DNA from 4 places in the Micromonospora sp. NPDC050187 genome. Region 3 is predicted to be linked to each of the others. Evidence: riboswitches for the same ligand, from Rfam matches in the RefSeq annotation. Region 3 holds a riboswitch; each other region holds the start of a gene.

Region 1 (5,456 bases), on a different contig from region 3:
ACGGCCGGACCGTCGACACCGCCGTGCTGGTCGGCACTCTGGTCGTGGCCTTCCTGGTCAACGCGCTGCTCGAAGAGGTCTTCTACCGGCGGTGGTTGCAGACCCGGTGGGAGTCGATCCTGGGACGCTGGCCGGCGATCGTGCTGGCGTCGCTGTGCTGGGCGGTCTGGCACGTCGGTATCCAGGGCATCGGCCGGCTCGGTGACGACCTGGCGTCGGTCGCGGTCAACCAGGGGGTGACCGGCCTCTTCCTCGGTTACCTGTGGTCACGGTACCGGCGGATGTGGCCGTTGCTCGTCGTGCACGGCGCGGTCAACGCGGTGCCCATCCTGCTCGGGCTCTGACCCTCGTCGCCAGCACGGCTGCGGGCCGGCGGGTCACCGTGCCGTCCGGGACGGGTCAGGCCAGGCGGGTCTGGAGGACGCCGTCGACGACCCGGGTGGCGAGCACCTGCTGGTCGTTGGCGGCCGGCCCGTGCACGACCTTGCCGCCGCTGTTGAGCTGGAAGGTGCTGCCGTGCCAGGGGCAGACGACGCACGGGTGGCCGTCGATCTCCCGTACCTCGCCCTGGCCGAGCGGACCGCTCTGGTGCGGGCAGCGTTCCAGCATGACGGTGACGTCGTCGCCGTGCCGGTAGAGGATCACCGAGACGTCGTCGATCTCACGGGTGACCAGCTCCCGGTCCGGCAGGCTGGCCACGTCGGCGACCGGGTGCCAGCCGTCGCCGATCAGGTGTGCCTCGGACACGCTCTGGTTGACCTGCGCCCCCTGCTTGTACGCCAGGTGCCCGCCGAGGTACGCCCCGGCGCTCGCCGCGCCGAGCCCGAGGTACGCCAGCGTCCGCCCGAGGTTGTGCCGGCCGGTCAACCGGGCGGCGAGCGAGCCGGCGTAACAGGCCAGCCCGACGGTGTTCGAGGCGGCGTGCACCAGCCCCACCCGCCGCTGCTCCCGGTTCAGGGCCGCCCAGTCGTTGAGCCCGGCGACGGCGGCCGGCAGGGCGCTGGCCGTACCGACGGCCACCAGTGCGGTCGCCGCGCGCCGCTGGCCGGGCATCGCGTCGAGGACGGCGGCGCTGATCCACGCGCCGACCGGCACCTGCACCATCGCCGGATGCAGCGGATGTCCCAGCCACACCCCGTGCAGCAGGTCGCGGACGCGCTGCGGTCGGAGGGTGGCCTGCACCGCCCGCTGGAGGCGGTCGCCGACCCGGTCCAGGCCGGCCGACTGCTCGATCTTCATCAGAAGTGCTCGCACCCGTACCGACTTCCCGGTTCGGGAGCCGGCAAACCGGGCGGCGGTGACGAACTCACCGCCGCCCGACATGACCGGGCACCCCCCCTCCCCCGACCCAGCCGCCCCCCGCCCCCCGCGCCCCGACCCAGCCGCCCCGCGCGCCCGTTGATCAAGAGGTTGGCGTCACGACACGCGACAGCTGCTGACGCGAACTTCTTGATCGACCGCGCGAGCCGACCGCGCGAGGCGGGGCGGGGGAGCGGGGCGGGGCGGGGGAGCGAGCGGAAGGGTCAGGGGTGCGGTGTCCAACGGTCGTGGTGGATGGCCTCGGCGAGCGGGCGGGCCTGCCGCCAGCCGTGCCGGGCCAGGTCCGGCACGGTCTCGAAGTGGGTCACCGGACCGAGGCAGAGCCAGGCGACCGGCCGGATGCCGGCAGGGATGCCGAGCAGGTCGGCCAGCCAGGGCTCCCGGTAGAAGGAGACCCAGCCGACGCCGAGTCCCTCGGCCGTGGCGGCGAGCCAGAGGTTCTGGATGGCCAGGCAGGTCGAGTAGAGGCCGGTGTCGGCGATGGCGTGCCGGCCGAGCACCGCCGGCCCGCCCCGCGACTGGTCGTGGGTGACCACGATCGACAGGGTGGACTCCAGCACGCCGTCGATCTTGATCCGGGCGAACCGTTCGGCCGCCTCCCCCGCCAGGGTGGCGGCGAAGACGTCCCGTTCGGTCCGGACGTGCTCGTGGAAGCGGCGCCGGGTGTCGGCGTCCCGCACCACGACGAAGTCCCAGGGCTGGGAGTAGCCGACGCTCGGTGCGGCGTGCGCCGCGGTCAGCACCCGGTGCAGGGCCTCGTCGGGCACCGGTTCCCCGGTGAACTGGGCGCGTACGTCCCGGCGGCGGTGGATGACGTCGTACAGGTTCATGGGCAGGCTCCCGCTGCGCTCGGCCCACCCGGGCAGGGGTGGGCGCGTGACGCGAGGCCGGTCTTCGGACTCCCGGATCGACGCCGTGCCGTCCGCCTTCCCAGCCCGTTGCGGACCAGTGGCTGCGCTGCTCGCGCGTGGACGGTGGCTCCCCGGTCACCGCGGCGGGCCCGTGCCGGATTCGCACCGGCTTCCCGATTCTCCCCGCTCGCGCGGGGCACCTCACTGTGTCGTGCCGCCAGCATGGTAGCCGGCGGACGGGATTCCGGTCGCCCTCCTGACGGATCGCACGACATGCTGCTCCCATGTACGCGCACGCCCTCCGTCCAGAGCCGGTTCCCACCGCCACCGTCGCCCGGCTCGTCGGCGTGGTCGGTCGCCCCGACGCCGTACCGCCGCCGGTGCTGATGCTGCTCGGGATGTTCTCCACCCAACTCGGCGCGGCCGTGGCCAAGCAGCTGTTCGGCACCACCAGCCCCGGTGGCACCACCACGCTGCGGCTCGGCTTCGCCGCGCTGATCCTGCTCGCGATCGCCCGTCCCGGGCTGCGGCTGGGCTGGCGTACCGGCGGCCTGGTGGTCGGCTTCGGCCTGATGCTCGCGTTGATGAACCTCAGCTTCTACGCCGCGCTGCACCGGGTGCCGCTGGGCGTGGCGGTGACCATCGGCTTCGCCGGGCCGCTGCTGGTGGGGCTGGCCGGCAGCCGTCGGCTGCTCGACGCCGGCTGGGCGGTGCTGGCCGGCAGCGGCGTCCTGCTGATCAGTGGCCTGGGCGGGGCGTCGGTCGACGGCCTCGGGCTGCTCTTCTGCGTCTGCACCGCCGTCGGCTGGGCCGGCTACGTGGTGTTCGGCGGGGCGGTCAGCAAGCGGGTCCCCGGCACCCGGGGGCTGGCCCTGGGCATGGCCGTCGGCGCACTCGCCGTGCTGCCGTTCGGCGTCGCGGACAGCGGCACCGCACTGCTCGACCCGTGGATCCTGCTGCTCGGCGTCGGCGTGGCGCTGCTGTCGTCGGTGCTGCCGTACTCGGCGGAGATGTCCGCGCTGCGCCGGATGCCGGCCCGGGTCTTCGCGGTGCTGTTGAGCCTCGAACCGGCGATCGGCGCGCTGGTCGGGCTGGTCCTCCTCGGCGAGCTGCTGGCCTGGCCTCAGTTCCTCGGGGTGGCCTGCGTGGTCGGTGCCGCGCTCGGTGCCACCCTGGTCCGCCCCGACCGGACCTGACGACGGCCCGCCCGGGTCACCGCGCCCGACGACGCGGCGTCGCGTGTCTGGCGCGGCGCGCCAGGGGCCGGCCATCCTGGTCCGATGGGTGTGCGGGTCGAACGCGACGGACCGGTGACCACGGTGATCCTGGACCGGCCGGCGGTCCGCAACGCCGTCGACGGCCCGACCGCCCGGGCCCTCGCCGACGCGTTCCGCGCCTTCGACGCCGACCCGACCGCCGCCGTGGCCGTGCTCTGGGGAGCGGGCGGCACCTTCTGCGCCGGTGCCGACCTCAAGGCCATCGGTACGCCGAGCGGCAACCGCGTGGAATCCGAGGGGGACGGCCCGATGGGTCCGACCCGGATGTCGCTGACCAAGCCGGTCGTCGCCGCGATCTCCGGGTACGCCGTGGCCGGCGGCCTGGAACTGGCCCTCTGGTGCGACCTGCGGGTCGCCGAGTCCGACGCGGTGCTCGGGGTCTTCTGCCGACGGTGGGGCGTGCCGCTGGTCGACGGCGGAACGGTACGCCTGCCCCGGCTGATCGGTGAGAGCCGGGCGATGGACCTGATCCTCACCGGCCGACCGGTGCCGGCGGACGAGGCGTACGCCATGGGGTTGGTGAACCGGCTGGTCGCGCCCGGCACGGCCCGCGCGGAGGCCGAGCGGCTGGCCGCCGGGATCGCCCGCGCGCCGCAGCGCTGCCTGCGCAACGACCGGGCCGCGGTACGGGCCGGCGCGGGTCGCCCGGAAGCCGAGGCGATGGCCGTCGAGCTGGCCTACGGCGTCGACTCCCTCGCCGAGGCGGCCGACGGCATCGCCCGCTTCGGCGGCGGAGCGGGCCGGCACGGCACTCCGGTCCACTGAGCACCGGCCCGGCCAGCCGCACCGCGACTCGTGCTGGCACCCGGTCCCCCGGTGCCGGCCGACCACGACGACCCCGGGACCGACCCCGCCACACTCACCGTCAGCCGAGGTCGTCCAGGGCGGTCCGGATGGCGCGGTGGAAGGTCGGATACGCGTAGATCATGTGTCGGAGCCGGCCCACCGGGACCGCCGCGTGCACCGCGACCACCAGCGCGGACAGCACCTCCCCGCCGGCCGGGCCGACCGACGTCGCGCCGACCAGCACACCCCGGTCGGCGTCCGCGACGAGCTTAATGAACCCCTCGTCGCCGACCCGGTGGATCCAGCCCCGGGTGGACGAGGAGAGCGGCGCGAAGCCGACCTGGACGTTGATCCCCCGGTCCCGGGCCTGACGTTCGGTCAGCCCGACCGCCCCCACCTCCGGATCGGTGAAGGTGACCCGGGGCAGCGCCCGGTAGTCCGCCCGGGGCACCGTGCCGGCCGGGTCGGGGCCGGAGCCGTCGCCGCCCGCCCCGGCGGCACCGACCGCTCCGCCGATCGAACTGGCGGTACCGCTGGCGTCCGGGCCGCCCCGCTGCCGACCGACGTGGTCGAGCAGGTCGCGGACGACGATCTCCGCCTGGTACATCGCGATGTGGGTGAACGCCCCCTCGCCGGTGACGTCGCCGACCGCCCAGATCCCGTCGCCGGCCCGCAGCCGGTCGTCGACCGGCAGGTAGCGCTGCCCGGCGTCGAGGCCGACCGTCTCCAGCCCCAACTCGTCCAGGTGGGCCCGGCGGCCGGTCACCACCAGCAGCCGCTCGGCGCTGAACCGGGCACCGTCACCGGCCCGCAGGGTGAACCCGGCGTCCTCGTCGTGGTCGACCCGCTCCGCCCGGACGCCGGTGTGGATCTGCACCCCGTCGGCACGCAGGGCGGCCGCCGCCACCTCGGACGCCTCCGGCTCCTCGACGGCGAGCACCCGGTCGGACGCCTCGACCACCGTCACTCGGACCCCGAACCGGGCGAACACCTGGGCCAGCTCCAGCCCGATCGCCCCACCCCCGAGAACCAGCAGCGACGCCGGCAGCTCGGCCACCTCGATCGCCTCGCGGTTGGTCCAGTAGGGCGTCCCGACCAACCCGTCGACCGGCGGCACCGACGGCCGGGTGCCGACCCCCACGACGATCCCGTACCGGGCCTGGAAGACCTGGTCGCCGACGGCCACCCGCCCCGGGCCGGCCAACCGGCCGGTTCCCCGGAC
Region 2 (5,456 bases), on a different contig from region 3:
GAGAACCTGCGGGCCATCGAGGAGGCGGCCACCCTGGACTGTCCGGTGCTGGTGCTGGTCTCCGGCGGGCTGCCCCCGGGCAGCCGTGACCTCGACGGGGCCCGCCAGCGGGTCGCCGACGCCATCGCCGAACTGGCCCCGCACGCCGCCGCGGCCGGGGTGACCCTGGCCATCGAACCACTGCACCCGATGTTCTGCGCGGACCGGTGCGTGATCGCCACCCTCGGCCAGGCCCTCGACATCGCCGAGCGGTTCGAGCCCGGCACGGTCGGGGTGGTGGTGGACGCGTACCACGTCTGGTGGGACGACACCGTCTACCACCAGATCGCGCGGGCCAGGGACCGGATCGCGGCGTTCCAGGTGTGCGACTGGATCACCCCGTTACCGGAGGGGGTGCTGCTCGGTCGGGCATTGCCCGGCGAGGGCTGCATCGACCTGCGCCGGCTCCGCGAGGCGGTGGACGCCGCCGGCTACGCCGGCCCGATCGAGGTGGAGGTCTTCCACGCCGACGTGTGGGCCCGCCCCGGCCGGGAGGTGCTGGACGCCTCCGTCCGGGGCTACCGGGAACACGTGCTCTGACGCCGACCGCCGCCGCCCGGTCCCCTCCACCGGGCGGCGGCGGTGGCGGGTCACACCGGGGTACGGGTGTCGACCGGGGGACGCCAGCGGGCATAGCCGACCATCGGGCGTAGCGCCACGCCCGGCGGCACCAGCCGGGTCAGCGTGTCCCGCACCGCGATCGCCGCCGGACTACGCAGGTACTGACCGAAGCGTCCGAGCCGGTACGACGCGCGGGCCATCTGCTGGGTGCGCGGGCGGCGGTCCCGGTCGTACGCGGCCAGGGCGGTGGCCGGATCCGGTGTCACCGCGCAGTGGTAGCCGAGGACGGCGGCGTCCTCGAGCGCCATGGCGGCGCCCTGGCCCAGATGCGGGGTCATCGCGTGGGCGGCATCACCGAGCAGCACCACCCGACCCCGGACGTAGCCGGGCAACGGCGTGGCGACGTGGTACACGTCGTGGCGGAGCACCCGCTCGGGCGCGGTCGCGGCGAGCAGCTCCGGAATCGGGGCGTGCCAGGACCCGAAGATCCGGCGTACCTCGGCCATCTCGTCGCCGGCCCGCTCCCCGGGCGGACAGGTGAGCCCGCCGAACCAGAAGACCCGGCCGTCGCCGACCGGCGCCATGCCGAACTCCGTCCCCGGCCCCCAGGTGACCGACGCCGCCACCGGCACCGGCCACTCGACCACCGCCCGCCAGGCGGTGGTGCCGGCGTACACCGGTGGCGGGGTTTCCGGCCAGAGGCGGGTCCGCACGACGCTGCGCAGCCCGTCCGCGCCGACGACCAGGTCGGCGCGGAGGGTCTGTGATCCACCGGTACGGCGCACGTCGACCTCTGCGCCCTCGTCGTCCGTGCGGACGGTGTGCACCTCCGCGCCGCCGTGCAGCGTGTCCGCCGGCAGCGCCTCACCACCGACCACCACCGCCCGGTGTCCCCTCATCCTCCGCCTTTCTACAGGTGTAGAAGTTCATACTACGGCGACCATACGGCCAGTGAGGGGACGCAGTGACGGGTCGGGCAAAACGGGTGGAACTGCTGGCGGACGCCGCCATCGCGCTGATCGCCGAGCGGGGGATGCGTGGGCTCACCCACCGCGCGGTCGACGCCCGGGCCGAGGTGCCGGCCGGCACCACATCGGCGTACCTGAGGACCCGCCGCGCCCTGGTGGAGGCGGTGGTGCAGCGTCTGGTCGACCTGAACCGCGTCGACTTCGCCGCCCGCCGGCTACCGGTCGACGCACCCGCCGGAGAACGGCCGCCGCTCACCCCGGCCGACCTCGACCGCCTCGCCGCCGGCATCGCCGCGCTGTTCGACACCTGGCTCAGCACCGGCCGCGACCGGGTCCTGGCCCGGTACTCCTGCCAACTGGAGGCCACCCACCACCACGAGCTGCGGCAGATCCTCGAGCACGGCACCGTCATGCGGGAACAGGCCCGCGACATCCTCGCCCGGGCCGGTGCGGCGCACCCCGACCGGCAGGGCGACCAGTTCCTCGCCTTCGTCGACGGTCTGCTCTTCGACCGGCTGGTCGGCACCGGCGGGCTGAGCGCCCCCACCCCCGGCACCGAGGAGAGCCGCGTCGACCTGCGCGACGCCATCCGCAGCCTGCTCCGCGCGCTGACCGGCCGCTGATCCGGACCGGGCGTCCAGCCCGGTCCGGCCGCTCGGTGCCCGCTGCCCGCCGGTACGCCCTGCCGCCACGTGGCCGGCGTCCGCTGTGGCATCCGGCGCGCCGGTCGTCGGCTGTGGACCCATATGTCGATCATCGGCGTGGTGTTCGTCACCGTGACACCCTCGATGACCGGCGGCTAGGGTGACGCTGCCGTGGTGCTCGGGAAGCCGGTGAGATGCCGGCGCGGCCCTCGCCACTGTGATCGGGAAGTCCGCGACCCTCGTCGTCAAAGAGGCCACTGGGCGTAGGTACGCCTGGGAAGGCCGGCCACGGACGCACCACCCGTCAGCCAGGAGACCGGCCACGGCACTGTGACGAACCGTCCACGAGGTGCTGGAAGGCGATTCCCGATGCGCGAACGTGCTGTCTGGTCCACCCTGTCCCGGCGCGCTGCCGCGCCCCTGACCGCCCTGGTCCTCCTGATCGGCGGGTGCGCCGGCGCGGACGACGACCCCGCGACCGCCCCGACGTCGGCCGCCCCGGTGAGCGTGACCAACTGCGGCACGCCGGTCACCGTGGCCGGCCCGCCGAAGCGGGCGGTGACCATGAACCAGCCGGCCACCGAGATCATGCTGGCCCTGGGTCTGGCCGACCGGATGGCCGGCACGGCGTACCTGGACGACGCGATCCTGCCCGAGTACGCCGACGCGTACGCAAGGGTGCCGGTGCTGGCCAAGGAGTACCCGGCCCGGGAGAAGCTGCTGGAGGCGGAGCCGGACTTCGTCTACGGCTCCTTCCAGAGCGCCTTCGGCGACGAGGGGGCCGGTGACCGGGCCGAACTGGCGAAACTCGGCGTCGGCTCGTACCTCTCCCCGGCCGGCTGCCCGGCGCCGCACCGGCCGGCGAAGCTCACCATCGACCACGTGTTCACCGAGATCCGCGACATCGCGGCCGTCTTCGGGGTGCCGGAGCGGGCCGAGAAGCTCATCGCCGACCACCGGACCCGGCTCACCGCCGCCGCGGGCCGGATCGACGACGCCGCGGAGCTCTCCGTGCTCTGGTGGGACGCGGGCACCGACGCGCCGAGCGTGGGAGCATGCTGTGGCGGCCCCGGGATGATCATGTCGGCGGTCGGCGTCACCAACGCCTTCGCCGACCTGACCGGGGCGTGGGCGGACAGCGGCTGGGAGACCGTCGCCGACCGCGACCCCGACGTGATCGTGCTGGTCGACGCGACCTGGGACACCGCCGCCGCGAAGCGGGCCTTCCTGACCGGCCACGCCACCCTGCGGCACCTCGGGGCGGTGGCGGGCCAGCGGTTCGTGGTCATCCCGTTCTCGTCCACCTCGGCCGGGGTGCGGATCGTGCTCGGTGTCGAGGCGCTCGCCGAGGGCGTCGCCGGGCTCCCCGACGGGACCGGACGCTGACCACCGCCACCGCCCCGACCGTGCCCGCCCCGGCGGGGGTCCGGGCCCGCCACCCGACCGGCCCGGCCCTGCTGGTGGCCGGGCTGGTGGTGGCTCTGGTGGCCTCGGTCGGCGCGGCGGTCACCCTCGGTCCGGCCGACATCTCGATCCGTACCGTGTGGACGGTGGTCGGCGACCGGCTGGGCCTGGTCCACTCCGACGTGCCGCTGCTGCGCGAGCACATCGTCTGGCGGCTGCGACTGCCCCGGGTGCTCGGCGCGGCGGTGGTCGGGGCGGGGCTGGCGGCGGTCGGCGCGGTGATGCAGACCGTCACCCGCAACCCGCTGGCCGACCCCTACCTGCTCGGGATCTCCTCCGGGGCGTCGCTCGGCGCGGTCGCGGTCCTCGTCGTCGGGCTCGGCGGCGGGATCGCCTCGCTGACCGGCGGTGCGCTGGTCGGCGCGCTCGCCGCGTTCGTGGTGGTGATCACGGTGGCCGGCCTGCGCGGGGCACTGGAGCCCACCCGGGTGGTGCTCGCCGGGGTGGCCGTCGCCCAGCTCTGTGCCGCCGCGACCTCGTTCGTCATCATCTGGGTCGCCGAACCGCACGCCACCCAGAGCATCACCTTCTGGCTCTCCGGCTCGCTGGCCCGGGTCGACTGGTCCGCACTGGCCTGGGCCACCCCGATCCTGGTGGCCGTGCTCGCCCTGGTGGCGGCGTACGCCCGGCTGCTCAACGCGTTCGCCTTCGGCGAGGACGCCGCCGCCGCCCTCGGCGTCCCGGTCGGCCGGGTCCGCTGGCTGCTGCTGGTGGCGACCGCGCTGCTCACCGCCGTGCTGGTCGCGATCAGCGGCGCAATCGGCTTCGTCGGGCTGATCCTGCCGCACGCCGCCCGGTTCTTCACCGGGGCGGACCACCGGCGGCTGCTGCCCGTCGTGGTGCTGGCCGGCGCGATCTTCCTGGTCTGGGTGGACACCGCCGCGCGGACCCTCTTCGAGCCCCGGGAACTGCCGGTCGGTGTGCTGACCGCGCTGCTCGGCGTGCCCGCCTTCGTGGTGCTGCTGCACCGGCAGAGGACGCGCGGCTGATGCTGGACGTCACCGGGGTGTCCTGGACCGTCGCGGCCCGACGGATCCTCGACGACGTCACCTGCGCGGTCCCGTCGGGCAGCCTGGTCGGGCTACTCGGACCGAACGGCTGCGGCAAGACCACCCTGTTGCGGATCGTCGCCCGGCTCACCGCCGCTGACCGCGGGCGGGTCGTCGTCGACGGCGACGACCTCACCACCCTCTCCCGGTCCACGCTGGCCCGTCGGGCCGCGCTGCTCGCCCAGCACGCCGACACCGACCTCGACCTCACCGTCGCCCAGGTGGTGCTGCTCGGTCGCATCCCGCACCGCCGGTCGCTCTGGTCCGACACCACCGCCGACCGGGAGGCGGCGGCCGAGGCGCTGGCCCGGGTCGACCTGACCGGGTACGCCGACCGTCGGTGGCACACCCTCTCCGGCGGCGAGCGGCAGCGGGTGCAACTGGCCCGGGCGCTGGCCCAGCAGCCCCGGTTGCTGCTGCTCGACGAACCCACCAACCACCTCGACATCGGCCACCAGTTGCACCTGCTGCATCTGGTCCGCCGTTCCGGGGTCACCACGCTCGCCGCCCTGCACGACCTGAACCTCGCCGCGATGTTCTGCGACAGCGTGGTCGTCCTGGCCGGCGGGCGGGTGGTCGCCACCGGCGCACCCGCCGAGGTGCTCACCCCCGGGCTGCTCGCCGAGGTGTACGGCGTCCGGGCCGACGTCGCGGCGCACCCGGTCACCGGGCGTCCCACCATCACCTACCACCCGCCGCTGTCATGACCCACGTGCTGCTGGTGGCCCGCG
Region 3 (5,456 bases):
GTGTCCGGGGCGGGGCGGGGTGAAGGGCAGGCCGACGACCTCGGTGGGGGTGTGCGGGGCGAACCACGGCCCGGCCAGCGCGAACACGAGGATCCCTACGGCCGCTCCGGCGACGGCGACCTCGGTCCGTCGGCGGATTCGGGGCAACCGGGTCGTCATCGGATCCGCCTTGGCCGGCTGCGCAGTTTCGGAACCAGCGCCATGACGATCAGGTCGGCCAGCAGGTAGCCGATGACGGTGGTTACGGCGAACAGCAGGGTCACGGACTGTACGTAGGGCAGGTCGCGGTGTCCGATCGCGTGGATCAGGTCGGCCGAGATGCCGGGGTAGTTGAAGACGGTCTCGACCACGACGATGCCGCCCACCAGCCAGGTGATGCTGCCCGCGAGGAGCGGTACCGCCGGTGCGAGGGCGTTTCGAAGGGCATGGTGGGTGACGATGCGCCGTTCGCCGACGCCGTGCAGGCGCGCCATTCTGACGTAGTCCGACGCCATCGCCTCGGCCATCTGGGCCCGGACCATCCGGATCGTCTGGGGGGCCATCACTGCGACCAGCGTGAGGACCGGCAGCACGAGGGCCTCGGGCGCGGACAGCGGGTTGGCGCCGGGGTCCGGCATGGACACGGCCGGCAGCACCGGCCAGGCGTAGGCGAAGACCGCGATGAGCAGGGTGGCGGTGACGAACTCGGGCAGCGCGCCGACGATCACGGCGGTGATGGTGACAGCCCGGTCACGGGCATGGCCGGCACGGGCGCCGGACCAGGCGCCGAAACCGATCGCGACCGGGATGAGAACGGCGGTCGCCACCGCTGCCAAGGTCAGGGTGTTGAGGAGCCGACTGGCGATGATCTCGGTGACCGGCCGGCCCGAGAACACCGATCGACCAAGGTCGCCTTGCAGTACACCGCTGATCCAGTCCAGGTACCGCTCGGGCAGGGGTCGGTCGAGACCGAGTTCGGCACGCAGGGCCGCCTTCTGCGCGGCGGTGCCGCCGCCGGAGCCGGCACCCTTGGCGAGGAGGACGTCGGCGGCGTCGCCGGGCAGCAACTGCATCGCCCCGAAGATCACCACCGAGGCGGCGGCGACCACCACGACGGCACCCAGCAGGCGTCCGGCGAGATGGCGGCACAGCGGAAAGCGGTCCCGCCACGGCAGCCGGGTCCCGGGGCCGGAGTTCACAGCCACACGTCGGCGTAGTTGCACCAGTCGTCGCTGGCGACGGTCGCCTCCTTGAAGCCCTGCACCCTGGGGCTGACCCCGTCGAGCCACCTGGCGTAGGAATGGACGATGTAGCCGCCGTCGGCCCACAACTCCTGTTGCAGTTCCAGGTACCGCTCCCTGCGCAGCGCCGGGTCGATGGTGCCGCGTGCGACGGCGAACTTCGCGTCCCACGCCGGGCGTTTCCAGGCGGTCTCGTTGCTGAGCGCGTCGGACACGACCGCCTGGCCGTAGAACCACTCCAGGGCGTAGCTACCCCACCCGGTCTGGGTGAAGGGCTGCTTGAGGTACACGTCGGTCCAGTACGACGACCGCTCGGACTTCACCACCTCGATGGTGATGCCCGCCTGCTTGGCCTGCTCGGCGAAGAGCAGCGCCGCCTGCACGTACCCGGGAGTGACATCGGCGGTGTGCAGGGTGACTCTCAGGTTCTCCTTGCCGGCCTCGCGGAGCAGCGCCCGCGCGCGCTGAGGGTCGTGGGGTCGCTGCGGGATCGAGTCGGCGTAGTTCGGTGCGCCTTTGCCGTACAGGTCGTTGCCGACCTCGCCGTAGCCGAACAACACCGCGTCGACGATGGCCTTGCGATCCACCGTCAGCTTCAACGCCTCGCGCACCCTGGGGTCGTCGAACGGTTCGCGGTCGATGAGCATGTTGAACGCGTGCATGGTCCCGACCGGTGACTGACGAATACCGAGTTTCCGGTTGCCCTGCTGGGCCTTGGCCTGCACGTGGGACAACTGGTGCACGACGTCGGCCCGCCCGGAGAGGAACACGTTGAGTCGGGCGTCAGCGTCCGCAGCGAGGAGGATCTCCACGCTGTCGACGTAGGGTCTTCCCGGCTCCCAGTACCGGTCGTTGCGCACCAGACGGGTTCGTTCGCCCGGCGTCCAGCTGTCGAACCGGAACGGGCCGGTGCCGACGGGCGGGTGCGTCCGGTCGAAGCTGGTGGTGCCGTTCTGGATCACGTAGACGTACCAGCCTGCCAGTAGCGCCCCGAGGTCGGCCATCGGTTGCTTCATGCGCAACTCCACCGTCAGGTCGTCGACGCGGCGGGATCCGGCGAGGTCGACCATGGCGAGGTCGGCGGCGGCCGGTAGCTTGTTCGCCGGGTCGATGATCCGCTTGACGCTCCAGAGGACGTCATCGGCGGTCAGCGGCTTGCCGTCATGCCAGAGCACGCCCTTACGCAGCACGATCCGCCAGACCGTGCCGTCGGCGTTCGGCTCCAGACGCTCGGCTAACCGGGGGCGCAGGGTCAGGTCGTCGTTGTAGGCGACCAACTTGTCGAAGATGTTCTTCGCCACCGCTCCACCGCCCCACGACCCGGCCAGATGCGGGTCGAGCACGTCGTCGGTGGTGCTTGCCCCCGAGGTGACGACCCGCAGGTTCCCGCCACGGCGGGGTGCCCCGCCCTGCGCTGCCGTCGGTTCCTGCGTCTGGCATCCGGTCAGTCCGGGCACACCGAGCAGCACAGCGCCGGACAGCACACTCTTGAGCAACGCGCGCCGGTCGGCGGCCCTCCCCGCGTGGTCGCTGCGTCTGTTCACGTCACAAGCTCCTTGCTCGGGCGAAGGTGGAGCCCGCAACGGTCTGCCGCAGGGACCGACCGGCGGCAGGGTGAAGGAATCGCGGACCCGAGAAGACACACGGGCGGACAGCACCGCGCTGGGCGCAACGGGCGCCCCACAGCAGTCAGGACAGCCCACCGTGCAGGCAACTCAGCGGCTCCGGGGCCGACTCCGACGGGAGCGTCGTTCGAAGCGCAACCAGGCAGACAGCGGTTGACGCGCGAGCACCGGACGAGGAGGTGTGCATCTGATCCATCCTTCGTAGATCATCGCCGATGAGTACGAGTGGAGGTATCCTGACTTCCGGATCAACGTTCGCCCCGGCCTTCCCAGGCTTGCGCCCAGTGGCCTACTCGGGGATCACTGACCGGTCACAGTGGCGAGGACCATGCCGGATTCACACCGGCTTCCCTCACACGTCGCGGGCTGACCCTAGCAAGGGCATGCTGTGATCCGCATAGGACTGTCGACTGTGTCCTGCGCCACGTCCGCGATCGCGGTCATCCGGAACGGCCGAGCCGTGCCCACCGGCGCGCGTAGACGATCGCGCTGACGGCGAAGATCGCCGCGCTGACCGCCAGCCAGCGGGCCAGCAGCGGCTGCGGGATCAGGCCGGTCGCGGCCGTGTAGGTGTCCCCGCCGAGTCCGAGGATGCCGGGAAGGTAGACCAGCAGGAGCAACCCGGAGGCGAGCGCGGGCACCCGTACGTGGTTCAGCGCAGAGCGGCGGTCCGGACGGCCCATCACGGCACGCAGCGTCCGATCGACCAGTGCGTAGACCGGGAACAGGAGCAGATCGTGGACAATGACCGCGCCGAGGAACCAGAGCAGCATCCGGCCCGCAGTCGGCTCCCCGGACAGCCGCAGCGCTATCCAGCCGGTCAGCGCGAAGCAGCCGAGCAGGAGCAGCAGGTGCCAGGGCGCGGCACCGTAGCCACGCCGGAACTCAGTCATCGGGCCGTTCCTCGAAGGTGATTCTCCGGACCCACTTCGTGCAGTGCACGCCGGGCAGCGCCGGCACGATGATCCGCGCGGGGTAGCCGTGATCGGCCGAGAGGTCGACCCCGTTGACCCGCAGGGCGAGCAGCGAGTCGGGGTGGCGGACCTGGTTGGCCTGCAACCGGGCCCGACGGAACAGCCCGACCCGTTCCAACGACTCGACCCTCGCCAGGGCGTTGTCGGGCGCGCCGACCAGAGCGGCGAGGTCCCGTAGCCGCACCCCGGTCCAGGTCTGCTCCGTCGACCAGCCCTCGACGCAGGCGATCGGCAGGTCTGCGGTGTGCTGCGTCATCGCGAGCAGGCCGCCGCGGTCCACCTCCACCGTGCGGTCGCCGCCGCGCACCGTCAGCCGCCACTCGGCCCCGGTGTCGGCGGGTCGGACACCGGCCGCGGCCGCGGTCCGGTTGACCGGGAATCCGTTCGGTCCTTCGTCGGGCTGCCGGCCCCGGGGTAGCAGCAGCGCGGTCCTGCGCAGCACTCCGTCCATGGTCTGCCCGACGGTCAGCGCCGCCAACAGCAACGCGCCGCCCCCGGTCAGGGCGAGAACACCACGCCGGCTCATCGTCGCCGGGCCGGGCCGTCGGGCTACCAGCCCGTCCGGATCCGCCGGCTCCGGCCTGGTCTCCCCCAGCGTGGTACGCGCCATGCTCGGGCCCCGCAGCGCGGAGATCATCCGAGGAAGCTTGATCGCCACGTGCGTGACCAGGGCGGCGGTGAAGATCCAGGCGCCGTACCAGTGCGCGGTGTAGAAGTCGAACCCGAACAGGTACGCGTACTGGATGTTGAGCAGTCCGGTGACCGTCTGGAAGAGGATTCCGCCCACCAACAGCAGCAGCGACAGCCGTTCGAGTACCTGGGCCACCGAGCGGGCCGGCGGCCAGTCGAACAGCTTGGGCACCACCGACCAGAGCTTCGCCACCACCACCGGGACCAACACGATGCCGAGCGTCACGTGCAGGCCCTGGGTGAGTCGGAACAGCCAGGCGGGGCGGGTCGGCCAGTCGAAGACGGGAGGGTGCAACCAGCCCACGTCGCTGGGGAGGGCCTGGCCGAGCCGAGGGCCGTACGCTATCCAGTCCAGCAGTCCGGTGATGATCACCAGCGGTAGCGTGGCGAGCAGGACGACGCCGAACACGGAGGTCAACCACGGGCCGCGTACCGGGCTGCGCCAGGCGTCGGCGGTGGCGGCGGCCCCCGGCGGGCGATGCCGGTCCAACGCGCGCCACAGCCGCGCCGGGTAGGCGTACACCCGCGTGCCGGCCACCTCGGCCGACCGCCCGGGCCCGTCGGACGTGCGTCTCGGCTCACCGCAGTCGGCTCCCGCAGTGGGATCGTGGGACGGCGGGTCGGCTGGCACGGATCCTCCAGTCCGTGAGGGCGTCGAACCGGACGCGACGGGCTTTCGATCAGGACGCTAGCCGTCAACGCCGCTCGCAGGCGGGCTTTGCGGCATTACCCAGGGCGAAAGGTCCGGTTACTACGAGTTGCTGACGTCCGAGTCGAACCGGCACCGACGGCCGTCGCTCTGTCCTAGCGTGACGGGAATGCGGGTACTCGTCACCGGCGCCGCCGGGTTCATCGGATCGCAGGTCGCGGACCTGCTCGTCGCGGAGGGGCACCGGGTGGTGTGCCTGGACGCGCTGTTGCCGCAGACACACGGGAGCGTGCTGCCC
Region 4 (5,456 bases), on a different contig from region 3:
GCCGATGCGTACCTCGCCGACCGGCAGCCGGGGATCGGCCACCCGCCCGGCCAGCGAGGAGACGACCGCGACGTCCGGCCGGGTGGTGGCCGTCGCCGCCAGGGCGCGGGCCTCGGCCGTCCCGCCGAGGATGAGCAGCCGCCACCTCGGCCCGGAGGCCGTTGGTCCGGGATCGTGGTCGAGGGTCATGCGGTCCCTTCCTCGGTGGTCGCCAGCAGGGCCGCCAGTTCGGCGGCGGAACGGGGACGGGCCCCGGACAGGTGGGGCAACCGGTCGATCAGCCGGTGCACCAGGGGAGCCCAGGCGGGCGTCAGCCGCGCCGCCGCGAGCAGTTCCGGGTCGGCCAGCGCCTCGGTGGTGGGCACCCGGCGCACCCCGCCGCCGGCCACGACCACCACCTCGTCCGCCCACCGGAACGCCAGGTCGACGTCGTGGGTGGAGACCAGGATGGTGGTCCCGGCGGCGTGCAGGTCGTCGAGGGTACGCAGCAGCGCCTCCACGCCCGCCGGGTCGAGTCCGGCGGTCGGCTCGTCGAGGATCAGCAGCTCCGGACGCAAGGCCACCGCCCCGGCGATGGCGACCCGTTTGCGCTGGCCGTACGAGAGCAGGTGGGTGGGGCGGTCCGCCAGCGTGGTGATCTGCAACGCGGCCAGCGCCTCGTCGCAGCGCTGCCGCACCTGCTCGGGACGGAGTCCGAGGTTCACCGGTCCGAACGAGACGTCCTGGCGGACGCTGGCGGAGAACAGCTGGTCGTCGGGATCCTGGAGCACCAGCTGCACCCGCTGCCGCAGCTCCAGCAGGCCCGACCGGGTTCGCCGCACCGGTGTCCCGGCCACCTCGATCCGCCCGGCGTCCGGGGCGAGCGCGCCGACCGCCAGCCGGAACAGGGTGGTCTTCCCGCCGCCGTTGGGCCCCACCACGGCCAGCCGCTGACCGGGCAGGACGGTCAGGTCGACCCCGGTGAGCACGGGCTGGCGGGGCTGGTAGGCGAAGTCCACCCCGGACATCCGCAGCAGCGGACCGGTCACCGCCACGGTTCACCGGTGACGACGGTCAGCGCCACGATCGACGCCAGCAGCGCGACGGACGCGACCACGAAGGCCGGGGAGAGCCGCCGGGGCTCCACCTGCACCGCCAGTGAACCGGTGTAGCCCCGCATCGCCAGTCCCTCCTCAAGCCGGCGGGCCCGGGTGAAGGCCCGGACGAAGATCGCCCCCGCCTGCCCGGCCAGCGACCGGTGCGCCGTGCGCCAGGTCCGGTAGCCCAACCGCGCCGCCTGCGCCTCCCGTACCGCGCGCACGCTGTCGACCAGCAGGAACAGCATCCGGTACGTCAGCGCGGCGACCTCGGTCACCGCCGCCGGCACCCCGAGCCGGACCAGCCTCGGCAGGACGTCGGACAGGGGAGTGGTGGCGCTGAACAGCAGCAGGCACAGCAGGGCCGCCGCCGCCCGGCCGGTCGTCGTGGCCGCCACCCCGACGCCGGCCGGGTCCCAGCCCAGCCGGGTCGGGGAGTGCACGGAGACGAGCAGCGGCAGCGCGGAGGTGGCGATGAACAGTGCCGGCACCCGGGCCGCCCGCAGCAGCACCGGCACGGGGACCCGGGCCGGACCGACCAGCAGCAGCGCGGCGGCGGTGCCCGCCAACGCGGCCCCCGGCCACGTGGGCAGGGCCACCGCGCACACCAGCAGGCCCAGCGCCAGCAGTGCCTTCTCGCCCGGGTGCCGTAGCCGCCAGGGACCGGTGTGCGCGGCGACGTCGAGGGCGAACACTAGCCGGCGGAGGCGTCGGCGTCGCGCAGCCGCTGTCGGGTGCGGGCGACCCCGAAGTAGTAGCCGAGGAAGCCGGCGCCCACCGCCGCCTGGAGGGCGAACAGGCCCGACTCGATCTCACCCGAGGGCGGCTCGTAGATGGAGGAGAACCACGGCTCGTAGTCCGGGTGGTCGGCGACGATCGTCTCCTCGGCCTGGGCGTCCGCCCCGGCGAACGGCTCCTCCGCCGAACCGCCGAGCCCGAGCACCAGCGGGGCCACCGCCAGCGCGACCACCGCCAGCAGCAGGAGCAGGTTGACCCGTCCGAAGCGCTTCACGCCGACACCTCCTGGGGCTTGCGCAGCACGCCGAGGCGCCGCAGTTCGTCGCCGCTGACCCGGGTGAGCAGCCGCACCACCAGCACCGACAGCAGGCCCTCGCTGATCGCCAGGGGGATCTGGGTGACGGCGAAGATGCTGCCGAACTTCGCCACCGCGCCGAGGAAGCCGGACGCCGGGTCGGGGAACGCGAGGGCGAGCTGCACGCTGGTGACGCAGTAGGTCGCCAGGCCGCCCAACGCGGCGGCCAGGAACACCGCCACGTCCAGACTGCCGCCGAGGCGGCGGGCCAGCAGGTAGACGCCGTAGGCCACCCAGGGGCCGACGATCGCCATCGAGAAGATGTTGGCGCCCAGCGTGCTCAGCCCGCCGTGGGCCAGCAGGACCGCCTGGAACAGCAGCACGATGCCGCCGAGGACGCTCATCACCGGCGGTCGGAACAGCACCGCGCCGAGGCCGGTGCCGGTGGGGTGGGAACAGGACCCGGTCACCGACGGGATCTTCAGGGCCGAGAGCGCGAAGGTGAAGGCGCCCGCCGCTCCCAGCAACAACTTCGACTCAGGGTCCTCGCGGACCTGCCGGACCAAAGCCCGGCTGCCGTGGACGACGAAGGGTGCGGACACCGCGAACCATGCGGCTGCCTGCACCGGGGGTAGGTACCCCTCGGCGATGTGCACAGAAGACCTTCCTCTCCAGCACCTCGTGGACGAGATCACACCGTCAAGGCCGGTCTCCTGGCTCCCGGATCGATGCTTCCTCCGGCCTTCCCAGGCCGTCGGCCTAGTGGCGCAAGTCGGAGGTCACTCCCCGGTCACAGTGGCGAGGGCCGCGCCGGTCTTCCACCGGCTTCCCGAGCACCTTGACGGCGAGAGGCTATCGACCGGCGACCGGCGGGGCAAGAGTGGTGATCCATCCCCGGCGGACAGCCGGCGGTCGCCGGCGTCGCCGCTCGCCGTCGGTGGTGTCCGAGGAGCAGGTCAGCTGAGGGTCGACGGTGTGACGACCACTCCTTGGGCTGCTGTTGCCAATCGTTGGCAACTACGCCAGGATTGCCCCGCGGCGTGCATGCGACCGCCACGTCGTCGACCAGGAAAGAGGAGCCCCTTGCGGTCTGCGCGGATGGTGGCGCTGTTCGCCGCCGGTCTTCTCGCCCTCTCCGCCTGCTCGTCCCCGACGGACACCGCCACCGGCGACGGCGGTGCCCCGCTCGTGGTGGCGACGGCGGGCGAGCCGGACACGCTCAACCCGGTGCTGAACTACGGCGTCGACGGCGGCTCGCTGATCTTCGACGGCCTGGTCGCCCGCGACGAGCGCAACCAGCTCGTGCCGGCCCTGGCCCGCGAGCTGCCGACCGTGTCGGCCGACGGGCGGACCGTCACGGCGAAGCTGCGCGACGGGGTGGTCTTCCACGACGGCACCCCGCTGACCGCACAGGACGTGGTCTTCACCTACCAGGCGGTGCTGGACCCGAAGGTCGACTCGACGCTCCGCTCCGACCTGGACATGCTCGCCTCCGTCGCCGCACCCGACCCGTCGACCGTGGTCTTCACCCTCGAGTACGCTTACGCGCCGTTCCTCCAGCGCCTCGCGCTGGGCATCGTGCCGGCGAAGGCCCTCGCCGGGCAGGACGTCAACAAGGCCGCCTTCAACCGCAAGCCGGTGGGCACCGGCCCGTACCGGGTGACCTCCTGGACCCCGGGCGACCGGCTGGTGCTCGCCGCCAACGAGCGGTACTGGGGCGGCAAGCCGGCGAACTCCGGCGTGGTGGTGGCGTTCGTCCCCGACGACAACGTCCGCGCCCAGCGGATGCGGGCCGGCGAGTTCGACGCCGCCGAGCTGGCTCCGAAGCTCGCCTCCGGGTTCGAGGGGCGGTCCGGCTACCGGGTGCAGCGGGTCCCCACCGCCGACTACCGGGGCGTGATGCTGCCCATGGGCGGGCCGGTCACCGGGGATCCGGCCGTGCGGAAGGCGTTGAACGCGGCGGTGGACCGTTCGGCGATGGTGGCCGGTGTGCTCGGCGGGGCGGGGGAGCCGGCGTTCGGGCCGATTCCGCCGACGTCGGAGTTCGCCGATCCGTCCATCGCCGGCAAGCCGTCCGCCGACCCCGCCGCCGCCACCGCGGCGCTGGACGCGGCCGGCTGGAAGCCGGGGCCGGACGGCGTCCGGGTCAGGGACGGCCGCCCGGCCGCGTTCTCCCTCATGTATCCGGCGACCGACAGCCTGCGTAAGGAACTCGCCCTCGCGGTCACCGCGGACGCGCGGAAGGTCGGTATCAAGATCACCCCCGAGGGGCTGACCTGGGACGCGATCACTCCCCGGATGAAGAGCGACGCCCTGGTCATGGGCTTCGGCACGCCGTACGACCCGGACTTCGTCTCCTTCAAGCTGTTCACGTCGACCTTCGCCGGCCAGGGCTTCTTCAACCCCGGCTCCTACCGTTCGGCCCTGGTCGACCAGGCCCTGCGGGACGCCCGGGCCAACGCCGACCCGGCCGCCCGCAAGGCCGCGTACGCCACCTTCCAGAAGCAGCTCGCCACCGACCTGCCCTGGGTGTTCCTGACCTACCTCCAGCACACCTACGTGGTCTCCGACGCCGTCGAGGGCGTCGCCCCCCGGGTCGAGCCGCACGAGCACGACGTGGCGAACAGCCTCTGGTGGAACATCCACACCTGGACGAAGACATCGTGATCCCGCCCGCTCCGGTGCCGGCTCCCACTGGTCGGCGTACCCGCCGGCTGGCCGGGGCCGGCGCGGTCGTCCGCCGCCGGCTGCTGGTCGCCGTGCCGATCCTCGCGGCCACCAGCGTCGGCATGTTCGCCCTCGGCGCGGCCTCACCGATCGACCCCGCCCAGCAGTACGCCGGGGCCGCCGCGTTCACCACCAGCGAGGAGAACCTCGCCCAGATCCGGGCCAACTGGGGCGTCGACGACCCGCTGCCGGTGCAGTACGCCCGCTGGGTGGGCAACCTGCTCCAGGGCGACCTCGGCTGGTCGACCAGCCGGCACGAGCCGGTCGCCTCGGTGCTCGCGGCCCGCGCCGGATGGACCCTGCTGCTGGTCGGCCTCGCCCTCGCCCTGGTCCTCGTGGCGAGCCTGCTGCTGGGCACCCTCGCCGCCTACCGGCGTGGCGGATGGTTCGACCGTGCCCTGCGCGCCACCGCCTTCGCCGTGCAGTCGATGCCGGTGTTCTGGATCGGGCTGGCCGCGATCGCCGTGTTCGCGCTCGCCCTCGGCTGGCTGCCCGCCGGTGGCCTCACCGACATCGCCGCCACCGGCACCGACCCCGCCGACGTGGCCCACCACCTGGTTCTGCCGGTGACGGTGCTGGCCCTGTCGCAGGCCCCGTGGTTCGTGCTGTTCATCCGGGAC

Evidence for each region. Region 3 has a riboswitch for cobalamin ahead of ACIBJE_RS24815 (ABC transporter substrate-binding protein). Riboswitches for the same ligand answer to the same signal wherever they lie in the genome.
Region 1: another riboswitch for cobalamin. It lies ahead of bluB (5,6-dimethylbenzimidazole synthase); the one in region 3 lies ahead of ACIBJE_RS24815 (ABC transporter substrate-binding protein).
Region 2: another riboswitch for cobalamin. It lies ahead of ACIBJE_RS09045 (ABC transporter substrate-binding protein); the one in region 3 lies ahead of ACIBJE_RS24815 (ABC transporter substrate-binding protein).
Region 4: another riboswitch for cobalamin. It lies ahead of ACIBJE_RS05445 (energy-coupling factor ABC transporter permease); the one in region 3 lies ahead of ACIBJE_RS24815 (ABC transporter substrate-binding protein).

The regions. Positions count from the first base shown of each region.
Region 1 is NZ_JBITJH010000005.1:113,083-118,538, reverse strand. Features, by position in the region: gene ACIBJE_RS10250 (lysostaphin resistance A-like protein) at 1-344, shown strand, start outside; gene ACIBJE_RS10245 (Rieske 2Fe-2S domain-containing protein) at 400-1,254, opposite strand; gene bluB (5,6-dimethylbenzimidazole synthase) at 1,524-2,150, opposite strand; cobalamin riboswitch at 2,200-2,375, opposite strand; gene ACIBJE_RS10235 (EamA family transporter) at 2,456-3,367, shown strand; gene ACIBJE_RS10230 (crotonase/enoyl-CoA hydratase family protein) at 3,452-4,213, shown strand; gene ACIBJE_RS10225 (dihydrolipoyl dehydrogenase family protein) at 4,314-5,456, opposite strand, start outside.
Region 2 is NZ_JBITJH010000004.1:255,976-261,431, forward strand. Features, by position in the region: gene ACIBJE_RS09030 (sugar phosphate isomerase/epimerase family protein) at 1-579, shown strand, start outside; gene ACIBJE_RS09035 (FAD-dependent monooxygenase) at 630-1,499, opposite strand; gene ACIBJE_RS09040 (TetR/AcrR family transcriptional regulator) at 1,586-2,191, shown strand; cobalamin riboswitch at 2,368-2,552, shown strand; gene ACIBJE_RS09045 (ABC transporter substrate-binding protein) at 2,582-3,598, shown strand; gene ACIBJE_RS09050 (FecCD family ABC transporter permease) at 3,619-4,665, shown strand; gene ACIBJE_RS09055 (ABC transporter ATP-binding protein) at 4,665-5,432, shown strand; gene ACIBJE_RS09060 (CbiX/SirB N-terminal domain-containing protein) at 5,429-5,456, shown strand, end outside.
Region 3 is NZ_JBITJH010000019.1:51,732-57,187, forward strand. Features, by position in the region: gene ACIBJE_RS24805 (ABC transporter permease) at 1-159, opposite strand, end outside; gene ACIBJE_RS24810 (ABC transporter permease) at 156-1,178, opposite strand; gene ACIBJE_RS24815 (ABC transporter substrate-binding protein) at 1,175-2,764, opposite strand; cobalamin riboswitch at 3,075-3,198, opposite strand; gene ACIBJE_RS24820 (hypothetical protein) at 3,286-3,738, opposite strand; gene ACIBJE_RS24825 (molybdopterin-dependent oxidoreductase) at 3,731-5,047, opposite strand; gene ACIBJE_RS24830 (NAD-dependent epimerase/dehydratase family protein) at 5,328-5,456, shown strand, end outside.
Region 4 is NZ_JBITJH010000002.1:514,832-520,287, reverse strand. Features, by position in the region: gene ACIBJE_RS05465 (cobalt-precorrin-6A reductase) at 1-189, opposite strand, end outside; gene ACIBJE_RS05460 (energy-coupling factor ABC transporter ATP-binding protein) at 186-1,007, opposite strand; gene cbiQ (cobalt ECF transporter T component CbiQ) at 1,025-1,771, opposite strand; gene ACIBJE_RS05450 (energy-coupling factor ABC transporter substrate-binding protein) at 1,771-2,088, opposite strand; gene ACIBJE_RS05445 (energy-coupling factor ABC transporter permease) at 2,085-2,765, opposite strand; cobalamin riboswitch at 2,795-2,965, opposite strand; gene ACIBJE_RS05440 (ABC transporter substrate-binding protein) at 3,193-4,776, shown strand; gene ACIBJE_RS05435 (ABC transporter permease) at 4,743-5,456, shown strand, end outside.